3 regions of the Limnospira sp. PMC 289.06 genome follow, and region 3 is predicted to be linked to each of the others. Evidence: riboswitches for the same ligand, from Rfam matches in the RefSeq annotation. Region 3 holds a riboswitch; each other region holds the start of a gene.
What was found. Region 3 has a riboswitch for cobalamin ahead of P5674_RS01395 (energy-coupling factor ABC transporter permease). Riboswitches for the same ligand answer to the same signal wherever they lie in the genome.
Positions count from the first base shown of each region.

Region 1 (3,277 bases), on a different contig from region 3:
TTTTGTAGGCGATCGCTCACTAATTGAATGGCGGTTTCATAATGGGGAGATTCATCACCATGAACCAATGCTAACAAGTCCGCAAAAGAAACGGGAGGATAGGGCAATCTTCGCTCAAATAACCAACTAATTCCCGGAGGTTCTAAGTCCCCATCAACTAACAGAACCGTTTGTTTTTTAGCAGTTAAAGCCTTGGCTAAGGCGATCGCATGAGTAGTCCTTCCCACTCCACCTTTAAAAGAATGAAACGCCACCACTGGGGGAAAATCTGATGGCATAATAGCCGGAGGTTCGACATTCTCACTAGGAGGAAAAAGCACTCCAGGTCTGGATAAACTCGGAGTCAGTCTAGGAGTTGGGGGGTCTTCCTCGGTTTCTTCCCACCAAATCGGCAAAATCCGTTGATTTTCATCAACACTCTCTAAGATAATATAATTATTTCGGAAGCGAGGGTCGTAGATTTCACTCAGCCAATTTTGGGCTTCTGCTTGAGTTCCCGGACGAATTCCCATGGTTAACCCGTCCCAGTAGGTTCGCGCCCAAACCAACCCGTTTGGCCATTTATTTTGCTTTTTTTTCCGCAGCAAAACTTCTTCTACATCAACCCAAGTATAAAGACGAATATCTGAGGGAATCATCGGTTTATGTTCTCCTTAATTCATTGGCTAATACTGTTTAACCACTCAACTAAAACTTTTTCATCTTCAGGCTTAATATTAATACCATATCGCCAAGCTTGATGAGCTTTTTCTATGTTTAAAGTTGAACCACCTTGGGCTAGATGAAAATTGGGAGTTTGGCTAATTATGCTGGCGGAAATTTTCAGTTCCTTGACCCATCTATCTAGGTTATGACCAGATTCATATAAGAGGGTTGGATCGGGAATCAGTGCTGTGGTTCGCAACTGGTTTCGTTTGAGCAAAATGCTCTTTAGCCCACATTCAACCGCATAGAATAGGAGTAAATAAGCCGAAATCTGTTTAATTTGTTCAGCCGATTGAAAATGAGTATGAAAGGCTTGCCGTAAGTCGCTCACCCCGACCTGAATTTTTTGAGAACCCTGCATTTTGACTATCTTTGTTTTCAGAGGGGATAAGTAGGCGATCGCCTTTGGTTCTTTGGCTATAGCGATCACGACTGTATTTGAGAATTTTAGCTCTCGTGCCGTGGCTCTCCCATGGACTTTGGGCGGCTTGGCCGCTTGGTGAAACCCTAAGCCCTAGAAACCGGGTTGCTGACATCTATCGTTGTTCCCCCAGTTTACAGTAACTTTTCCATGATTTCGTCAAATCTCCGCTTCGTGTGTTATCATGCTTAAATATTGTCGGTTCTGATGGGGACCAGCCATCAGACGTAAGGGGGAAAGTCCGGCGTAAATCCGGCGCTGTCCCGCAGCTGTGAGGAGAGACACAACTCTCGAAGTCAGAATGCCCGCCGAACTGTCTCCTCTGGAGATGCACCAAAAACTGTTATTTTTCGTCTGCGAGGTACGGATGATGGTTCGTTTAGCTTTTTCACAATTAATATTGCCTTCATTTTTTAGGACGACTCCCCTGGCGTTGCATGGGTAGCGCCCTGATTTGAAATTGCCATTTTGAGAAAACTAGCCTTATGTAGACATTGACTGGCAGAGGGTCACTCGTCCAAAGCGTGACTCTAATCAGTCTGGTCTGAGTATTGCTCAACTCAATTTGGCAGATATTCTGCTGCGCTCAATTGTTCACTCCGCTGGTTTGTCGCGGGGATGGACTAGATTTCTGTGACTATTTTCACCATAAGGACAAGGGCAATTTATGACCTCGGAAATTTATACACAAACCCGTCTGGAAACCGCGACTCTCGGCTATCCTCGTATTGGTAAAAGTCGCGAGTTAAAAAAGGCATTAGAAGCCTTTTGGCGGGGTAAATCGGACGCAGAAACCCTCATCCAGACTCGGAATGAAGTTGAGTTCAAAAACTGGGAAACTCAACTTCATGCCGGTATCGATCGCATTGGTATTGGCGACATGAGCCTCTACGATCACGTTTTAGACTGGAGTATCCGCTTAGGCATCATTCCCGAACGGTTTGCATCCTTTAGCGGACTTGACCGTTATTTTGCCATGGCGCGGGGTTTTGATGGCATTCGAGCCCTAGAAATGACTAAATGGTTCGATACCAACTATCACTACCTCGTCCCAGAAATTCCCGAAACATTGCAGCCACCAGACTTTAGCGATTTCCTGGAAACTGTGCAGCGGGCTCAAACCTTATTGGGCGATCGCGCTGTTCCCATGGTTTTGGGTCCGGTGACTTTGCTGCGGCTGAGTCGTTTCGAGATGAATCAAGATCAGGCGGGGAAACAACTAGGCGATCGCTATCTCCTGCTTCTCCAAGAACTCCAAAAAATGGGTGTCGCTGAAGTCCAAATCCATGAACCCGCTTTAGTATTGGGAGATGCCGCCAACTTCAAACAACTCTATCAATCCACCTATCAATCGCTCAGTCAAGTCGGCTTACCCATTCACCTCATCACCTACTTTGATGACTTGGGAGACAATTACCCCTGGGTGATGGAATTACCCGTAGCTGGCATTAGTTTAGACTTCACCCGTGGGCGGAACCTGGAGTTATTGCAACAGTATGGTTTCCCCGACGATAAAGAGTTGGGGGCGGGAATTATTGATGCCCGCAACGTCTGGAAAATTCGCCCCGACTCCGTTTTGTCAACCCTGGAAGCCATTTCCCGTGTCACCCCTAACCTGCGGATTCAGCCGTCTGCTTCCCTGCAATTTGTGCCATACGATGCCCAGCGAGAAACCAAACTCCCCGAACCCTTGCGGTCCGTTTTGAGCTTTGCTGAACAGAAGTTAGTAGAAATCACACTGCTGGCTGATTGGGCCGATCGCTCCTATGGAACCCAAGAACCTGACAAGTATCTGGAAGTCATCCGCAGCCAATGGCAAACCTTCCAGGAATTTAGCCCAGTTAATCAGGGGGTAAAAGAACGCCTGCAAAATCTGACCTCCCAGGATTTAGAGCGGACTTTGCCTTATGAACAACGTCAAGAACGCCAGCCCGTTTTGCCCCCATTCCCCACCACCACCATCGGGTCTTTCCCCCAAACCTCCGAAGTGCGGCAACTGCGGGTGAAACTGAAACGGGGTGACATTACCCAAGCCGAATATGAAGCGGCGATCGATGCCGAAATTGCCAAGTGCATCCAATTCCAAGAAGAAGCCGGACTCGATGTATTGGTACATGGCGAATTTGAGCGCACCGATATGGTGGAATTTTT
Region 1 is NZ_JARPLC010000044.1:26,943-30,219, forward strand. Features, by position in the region: gene P5674_RS11540 (ParA family protein) at 1-638, opposite strand, end outside; gene P5674_RS11545 (hypothetical protein) at 659-1,135, opposite strand; cobalamin riboswitch at 1,309-1,453, shown strand; gene metE (5-methyltetrahydropteroyltriglutamate--homocysteine S-methyltransferase) at 1,794-3,277, shown strand, end outside.
Region 1: linked by a shared signal. The riboswitch ahead of metE (5-methyltetrahydropteroyltriglutamate--homocysteine S-methyltransferase) and the one ahead of P5674_RS01395 (energy-coupling factor ABC transporter permease) in region 3 are both predicted to bind cobalamin.

Region 2 (3,277 bases), on a different contig from region 3:
TTTCCTATCAGGATTTGTGAAGCCTTGACTAAATTTGGGCATCCCAAGGTAAATCTACCAGGTCTTAGAGGCTAAACTAAATTGGGGAATACCCAGGGGACGCAATATGCTATTAAGATAAGGTGGGATGGAGACGAGACGGAAAGTGGGGTAAAGTATGATTATATTGGGGCTGTTTTGGCGGCGCTGCAAACTGTAAACCTTAACATATAGCGCTGGCAGACTCGTTGTCAACCCTTTTTTGACCCGGTTTCTTTTTTTAAGGTATCGTGGGGAATTAGAAACCCGGCTTCTGGAAAAAAAACCGGGTTGGTTGGGGAGATGTTAGAAAGTATCGCTAAAATCTCTCAAATTCTACCCGTTTAACGCCATGGTTTCTGATTCCAAAGAAGCGGCTATTTGTTGTTGATTAAGACTACGACCAATAAACACCAGTTGAGTTTGGCGAGGTTCGTCGGTTTTCCAGGGGCGATCGAAGAAGGTCTCAAATCGGTTTCCGACTCCTTGAACTACCATCCGCATTGGTTTATTGGCGACGGCTACAAAACCTTTAATCCGGTAGATTTCAAACTGCTGGGCGATCGCCTTTAATTGATTGACTAAACTAGCCGAGTCCCCAACCGGATCTAAGACTAAATGCACAGCATTGATATCATCATCGTGTTCGTGTTCCTCTTCCTGGTCATGGTGACTTGGGCGACTGTCCAGATGGTCTTCTACGGCTGCATTAAAGCCTAATAATATGTCAGCCGAAATTTTACCTTGCTGACAGGAAACCATCTGCACTCCTGGGGTTAACTCCTGTTTTAGCCATTGGTGAACCCGCTGCTGAGACTCTTCATCAATGCGATCGCCTTTCGTCAAAAGTACCAAATCAGCACAGGCTAACTGATCCTCAAATAACTCCTCAATTGGTGTTTCATGTTCCAAGGTTTCATCCGCTTGGCGCTGCTGTTCTAAAGCCTCTAAATCTCCCACCAGTTGACCATTAGCTAAGGCTTCACTATCAACTACCGTAATCACACCATCCACAGTGGCTTTAGTGCGAATTTCCGGCCATCGGAACGCTTGCACCAGTGGCTTGGGTAAAGCTAAACCAGAGGTTTCTATTAATATCGAATCAATCGTATCCTGGCGTTTAAGTAGTTCTTGCATAGTGGGCAAAAACTCTTCCTGGACGGTGCAACACAGACAACCATTGGCTAATTCGATGATATTAGTTTCCGTTTCTTCTTCGTCACACACTTGGCAAGATTTGAGGATTTCGCCATCAATACCTACTTCGCCAAATTCATTGACTAATACCGCGATACGACGACCTTGGTTATTTTGTAGTAAATGGCGGATTAGGGTGGTTTTTCCAGCCCCTAAAAATCCGGTGATGATGGTTACAGGAATTTTATGCACGGTTTTTTGACTCCTCCGAAATTATAGCGATTGGCTATCTATATAATGTTGAGATTTTCTTAGGGTTTAGATGGGCGATCGCTATGATATTTAGATTGTGAAAATACTAAATCAACCATCATCCATACCTCGCAGATGAATCAACAATAGGTTACTTATCGGCGGGCATTCTGACTGAGAGACCAACAGAGTCCCATCACAGTTGCGGGACAGCGCCGGACTTACACCGGACTTTCCCCGTTTCCTCTAAGGGCTGATTTCCCTTAGAACCGATATCGAGAATATCTTATCACAGGTTGGGCTAATTCGGGGAAAAACTAAAAAAAGTCCCTGCTTATTTCTAAACAGGGACGGTTTGTTATTAGTGACTAGGGAGAGATAGGTAAATTTGATGACTTAGGCTAAGTTAGTGAAAATCAAAGCCCCAATAGCGCCGCTAACGGCGATCGCCATCAGTAAATTTGTAAAAAATCTTCCGTATTCTGCATTATAGCCAAGGGCTTTATCTTCCTGACCACCTGTGAAGAATAAAGACCAGGCTTGGTTAGCGGTAATCACTTCTGAGGGACTGTTAAAGTCCGGTCGAAAGATTACGGGTCCCATCATGTATTGGTTAGGAAAGTTAAAATCTGTTTTCATACAATTCTCCGAAATGCTACTGAAATTATAGGCTGAGAAAATCTGGGTTTTACAGGCTAGTTAACCAGCCGATTAAACCATGTCCGGTTAATACTTCTAAGGCTAGGGCGGATACAAACCCGATCATAGCTAGTCGTCCGTTGAGTTTCTCTGCGTGTTTGTTGAAACCGAATTGTTGCGCTTCCTCTACATATACTTGGGGTTCGATCGCATAAACGTTTGCGCGTCCACCTTCTTCCATAATTTGTCCACGAACCATAATATTTTTGCCTCTTTGACTTCTTGTAAACAAATGTAACACACTACAAACAAATATTGCAAGTAGTTGACAAAATTAATTTTTGTGGTATAATTTTTGATTTTTCTAAACAAGGGGGTTTGTTAAAAATTTATTAACAATGGGATTTTTAACCTAGTTATATGGTATTAATTAAAATTAATTCTCAATTAGCTCAACAAGAGCCAATAGATTATGGACAATGATAACTACTGTGCCGATGTATCCGTGAACTGCTTTGATGGTGGATCAAGCTGGTCAGGATTTACTTACCTCAAAGACAACACTGGTCACGATCGCACCATAAGTGAATCACCAGAATCATTGGTTGTAGTGGGCAAACCATCAACTCCGGGAGCCTTTGCTTTGTCGGAGGCGAAGGTAGGCGATCGCTTATATATAGTTGCTCTCAACTGTGCCGGAGGCAATACCCGTCTAATGGGAATGGGGTTAATGCCCGGTGTAGAATTAAATGTCATTAGTTCCACAACCAGTGGATCAGTGATTATCGCCCTAGGCGACCATCGCTTAGGACTGGGGGCAGATATGGCTGAGAATATTCAGGTCGCCACAGAAAACCTCACCCAGTCCAAAAGGAAACTCTCATCAATGAATAAAACTAATGTTGTGCAGTTGCGCCATGCGGCGATCGGTTCTCGGTTGCGGGTGGTTGGTTATGACTCTGGCGCGGGTAGCTACAAACGGAAATTATTAGCCATGGGATTAACTCCAGGGGTCGAATTTACAGTCAAACGCCACGCCCCTTTAGGAGACCCGACTCAAATTGAGGTCAGGGGATTTAACCTGAGTTTACGCAAAGACGAAGCAGATGCCCTCCAGGTGGCATTAATCGACCCATCCTAAACGAGGAACAAAATTGTGAGTCAGTCTATGGAAGTGAACCGCCAAACCGATAACAAGGCGGCGGTGTCCTGTATTGCTTTGGTGGGGAAC
Region 2 is NZ_JARPLC010000009.1:54,111-57,387, reverse strand. Features, by position in the region: gene cobW (cobalamin biosynthesis protein CobW) at 355-1,407, opposite strand; cobalamin riboswitch at 1,551-1,696, opposite strand; gene P5674_RS03870 (hypothetical protein) at 1,804-2,046, opposite strand; gene P5674_RS03865 (chlorophyll a/b-binding protein) at 2,096-2,305, opposite strand; gene P5674_RS03860 (ferrous iron transport protein A) at 2,519-3,187, shown strand; gene feoB (Fe(2+) transporter permease subunit FeoB) at 3,215-3,277, shown strand, end outside.
Region 2: linked by a shared signal. The riboswitch ahead of cobW (cobalamin biosynthesis protein CobW) and the one ahead of P5674_RS01395 (energy-coupling factor ABC transporter permease) in region 3 are both predicted to bind cobalamin.

Region 3 (3,277 bases):
AGGCGGGAATGCTAGTTAACCAAAAACTAAAGGGGATGGCTTGCAATTTCAGATAAATTCCTAGGGGGATTTTAGCGTAAATCACAACCCAAATTGTCACCCAAATGGTGATCAATATTTGCAGGAGGGGGGGAGCCGCCAAACTGAGACAAAACAGGGTGGCGGCAAAGGTTAACTTATGTTCAGAGGGTAAATACCTTAACCGATTGGTATAGGCGATCGCATCAATTTGATGGTGCATTTAGGATGAGCGATTTTTGCCTTGTTGACGACCTTTATATAAGCCAATCACATAGCCCACGATACCCGCACCAATGGCGGCTTGAGAAACAAATAACAGGCTCTCAATTTCGCCACTGGGAACTTCTAAGATAGGTTCAAACCAGGGTTGATAATTGGGTTGAATTTCGCCGATGAGATTTTCGGCTTGTTCATCGGCTCCCTCATAATCTCCTCGGATAAAAATTAGTGGCGTTATGGATAAAATAACGACGGCTAAAATCATCCATAAATTGCGATTTTTGACGGGTTGATCAGAAGTTGGTGTCATGATTATTTTACTTAGCTATTAGCTTTCCCAATTTTCAAGGTTTGCAGTTCTTCTGAGGCGTAGGACTCTAGCCAATTCCAAACTACCAGCGTTAATAGTCCCTCACTAATTGATAGGGGAATTTGAGTGACTGCAAAAATCCCCGCAAATTTGATAAAGGAAGCGATAACCCCCCCAGAAGCAGCCGGAAAAGCTACGGCTAACTGTATGGAGGTAATTAAATAAGTGGCTAAACTTCCCAAGGCTGCTGCGAAGAAAATACCTAGTTTTTGTTGGTTAAATTGGCAGAATAGTTGGTAAATGCCATAGGCGACCCAAGGGCCGACAATTGCCATGGAAAATACATTGGCTCCCAGGGTAGTTAAACCGCCGTGAGCGAGTAATACGGCTTGGAAAAGTAGAACTAAACTGCCTAAAACTGTCATCACTGACGGTCCGAATAAAACAACTCCTAATCCGGTTCCGGTGGGGTGAGAACAACTCCCTGTCACTGAGGGTATTTTCAGGGCTGACAGGACAAAAGTAAAGGCTCCGGCTAGGGCAATTAATAGCTTTAATTCGGGGTTTTTTTGGGTGATTTTGGTGAGTTTTTGTAAACCAATTACCCAGAAAGGGATGATTAACACCCACCAAAAAACCGCCCAGGTAATAGGTAAAAAACCTTCCATAATGTGCATTGCTTGAGCTGGAGTGGCTGCACCTATTACCAAATAAAATGTTAACCCAATCATGGCGATTAGGTGTATCATTCGATGATTTTTGCTCATCTGTACCTCGCAGATTTGTGAGTGAGAAATAACTATAGGCGGGCATCCTGACTCACAGATTGGGTGGAAAAATTTGCCTTAAATCTGATTACAGTTGCGGGACAGTGCCGGATTTACACCGAACTTTCCCCATTACTCCTAGTGGCTGTTCCCCACTAGAACCTATAGTTTTGGCTATTATACCATGTGTAGGTCAATAGTGAACCAAGCTGGCAAATATTTAATTAAGTATGCTCTCGGGTGGCCCAATATTGTTGTACGGCTTGCACATTATACCAATTCAAAAAAATCCGAGAAATTTCTAAGGCTAATTGAGACTGACCACGATTAATTAACCACTGTAAAAAATGCGCCATTGTCCTTTCATTAAGTTGACCTCTGAGGGATAAAATCCCCCAGAGTATCCGATGCAAAATTGTCATTTGAATCATCATTTTTACTGACCATGTAGGATGTTTTTGGTAGAAAACTACCCCCATTCTGCCCCTTTGTTTTTCCTTTTCAATTAGGGCGGGTATTTGTTCTAAGCTAAAGGGTGGATGCCAATGATATCCGACGGCGGCGGGGCATTTGATTAATTTTAAACCTAATTTTTTTAGCCTAACTCCTAGTTCGAGGTCTTCCCAACCATAAAGCTGAAATTGAGGGTCAAATAATCCGGCTTCGATTAACCAATGGCGGGCGATCGCCACATTTCCAGTAGCAAAATAAGCGGCGGAAAAATCGGTAATTTTATAGGGTTCTGTGGTGGGATGTTCAAAATTGCAGGTATTGACAACTCGACCATAGGTAAAGATGCGATCGCTTTTTTGAGAGTTGGCAATTAATGCCCTAGCGTGAGCCTCCAGAAAGCTATCAGTTACCACCAAATCACTATCGATAAAAACAATAATCTCTCCCCTAGCCTGTTCAACTCCCAAATTTCGCGCCGCCGCCGGTCCCTGGTGGTCTTGCTGGTAAATGCGAAGATGGGGAAATGCGCCCTGATGAGTGGCCAACCATTCCACAGTCCCATCAGTGGAACCATCATCGACTAACACCACCTCTAAACCCGTCACGGCGGCGCTATAGGCTTGATTTTCTAATGCTCTCAGACACTTCTGTAAAATCGGTAAACGGTTATAGGTGGGGATAACAACGCTAAAAAACATAGATTTTGGGGGACAGTTGGCGATGCTCTGAAACTATAACCTAATTGTTACCCGTTCACTGTTAAATCGTGGCGATTGGGGTGATAATGAAATGTTTGTTGTCTAGGAGCTTTGGTAGATTATGGGTCGCGCTGAAAAAGCTGTACTTGCCTACTCTGGTGGTGTAGATACCTCCGTCTGTATTCCTTACCTCAAAAACGAGTTTGGGGTAGCTGAAGTAATTACTGTGGCGGTTGACTTGGGACAAGGTGATGAACTAGGACCAGTGAAACAAAAGGCCCTCGACTCTGGCGCGAGTGAGTCTTTAGTGATTGATGTACAACAGCGATTTGTCCAGGAATTTGCTTTTCCGGCTATTCAAGCCAATGCTTTGTATGAGAATCGCTATCCCCTGGCTACGGCTTTAGCACGTCCTTTGATTGCTCAGATTTTGGTGGAAGTTGCCGAAAAATACGGAGCAGACGCGATCGCTCACGGTTGCACGGGAAAAGGCAATGATCAGGTCCGCTTTGATGTGTCTATCGGCGCTCTCAACCCTAATATTAAGATTTTGGCTCCGGCTAGGGAGTGGGGTATGAGTCGGGAAGAGACGATCGCCTATGGGGAAAAATGTGGCATTTCCTTCCCGGTTAAAAAGTCTTCCCCCTACAGTCTCGATCGCAACTTGCTTGGTATGGCGATCGAAGCTGGACCACTCGAAGATCCCTGGGTTGAACCCCCAGAGGATATTTATGGGATGACTAAAGCGATCGCTGATACTCCTAACGAGCCCGAATATGTAGAAATTGGCTTCCAAGCTGGCATTCCTG
Region 3 is NZ_JARPLC010000003.1:41,159-44,435, forward strand. Features, by position in the region: gene cbiQ (cobalt ECF transporter T component CbiQ) at 1-241, opposite strand, end outside; gene P5674_RS01390 (energy-coupling factor ABC transporter substrate-binding protein) at 242-550, opposite strand; gene P5674_RS01395 (energy-coupling factor ABC transporter permease) at 562-1,317, opposite strand; cobalamin riboswitch at 1,338-1,498, opposite strand; gene P5674_RS01400 (glycosyltransferase family 2 protein) at 1,542-2,468, opposite strand; gene P5674_RS01405 (argininosuccinate synthase) at 2,590-3,277, shown strand, end outside.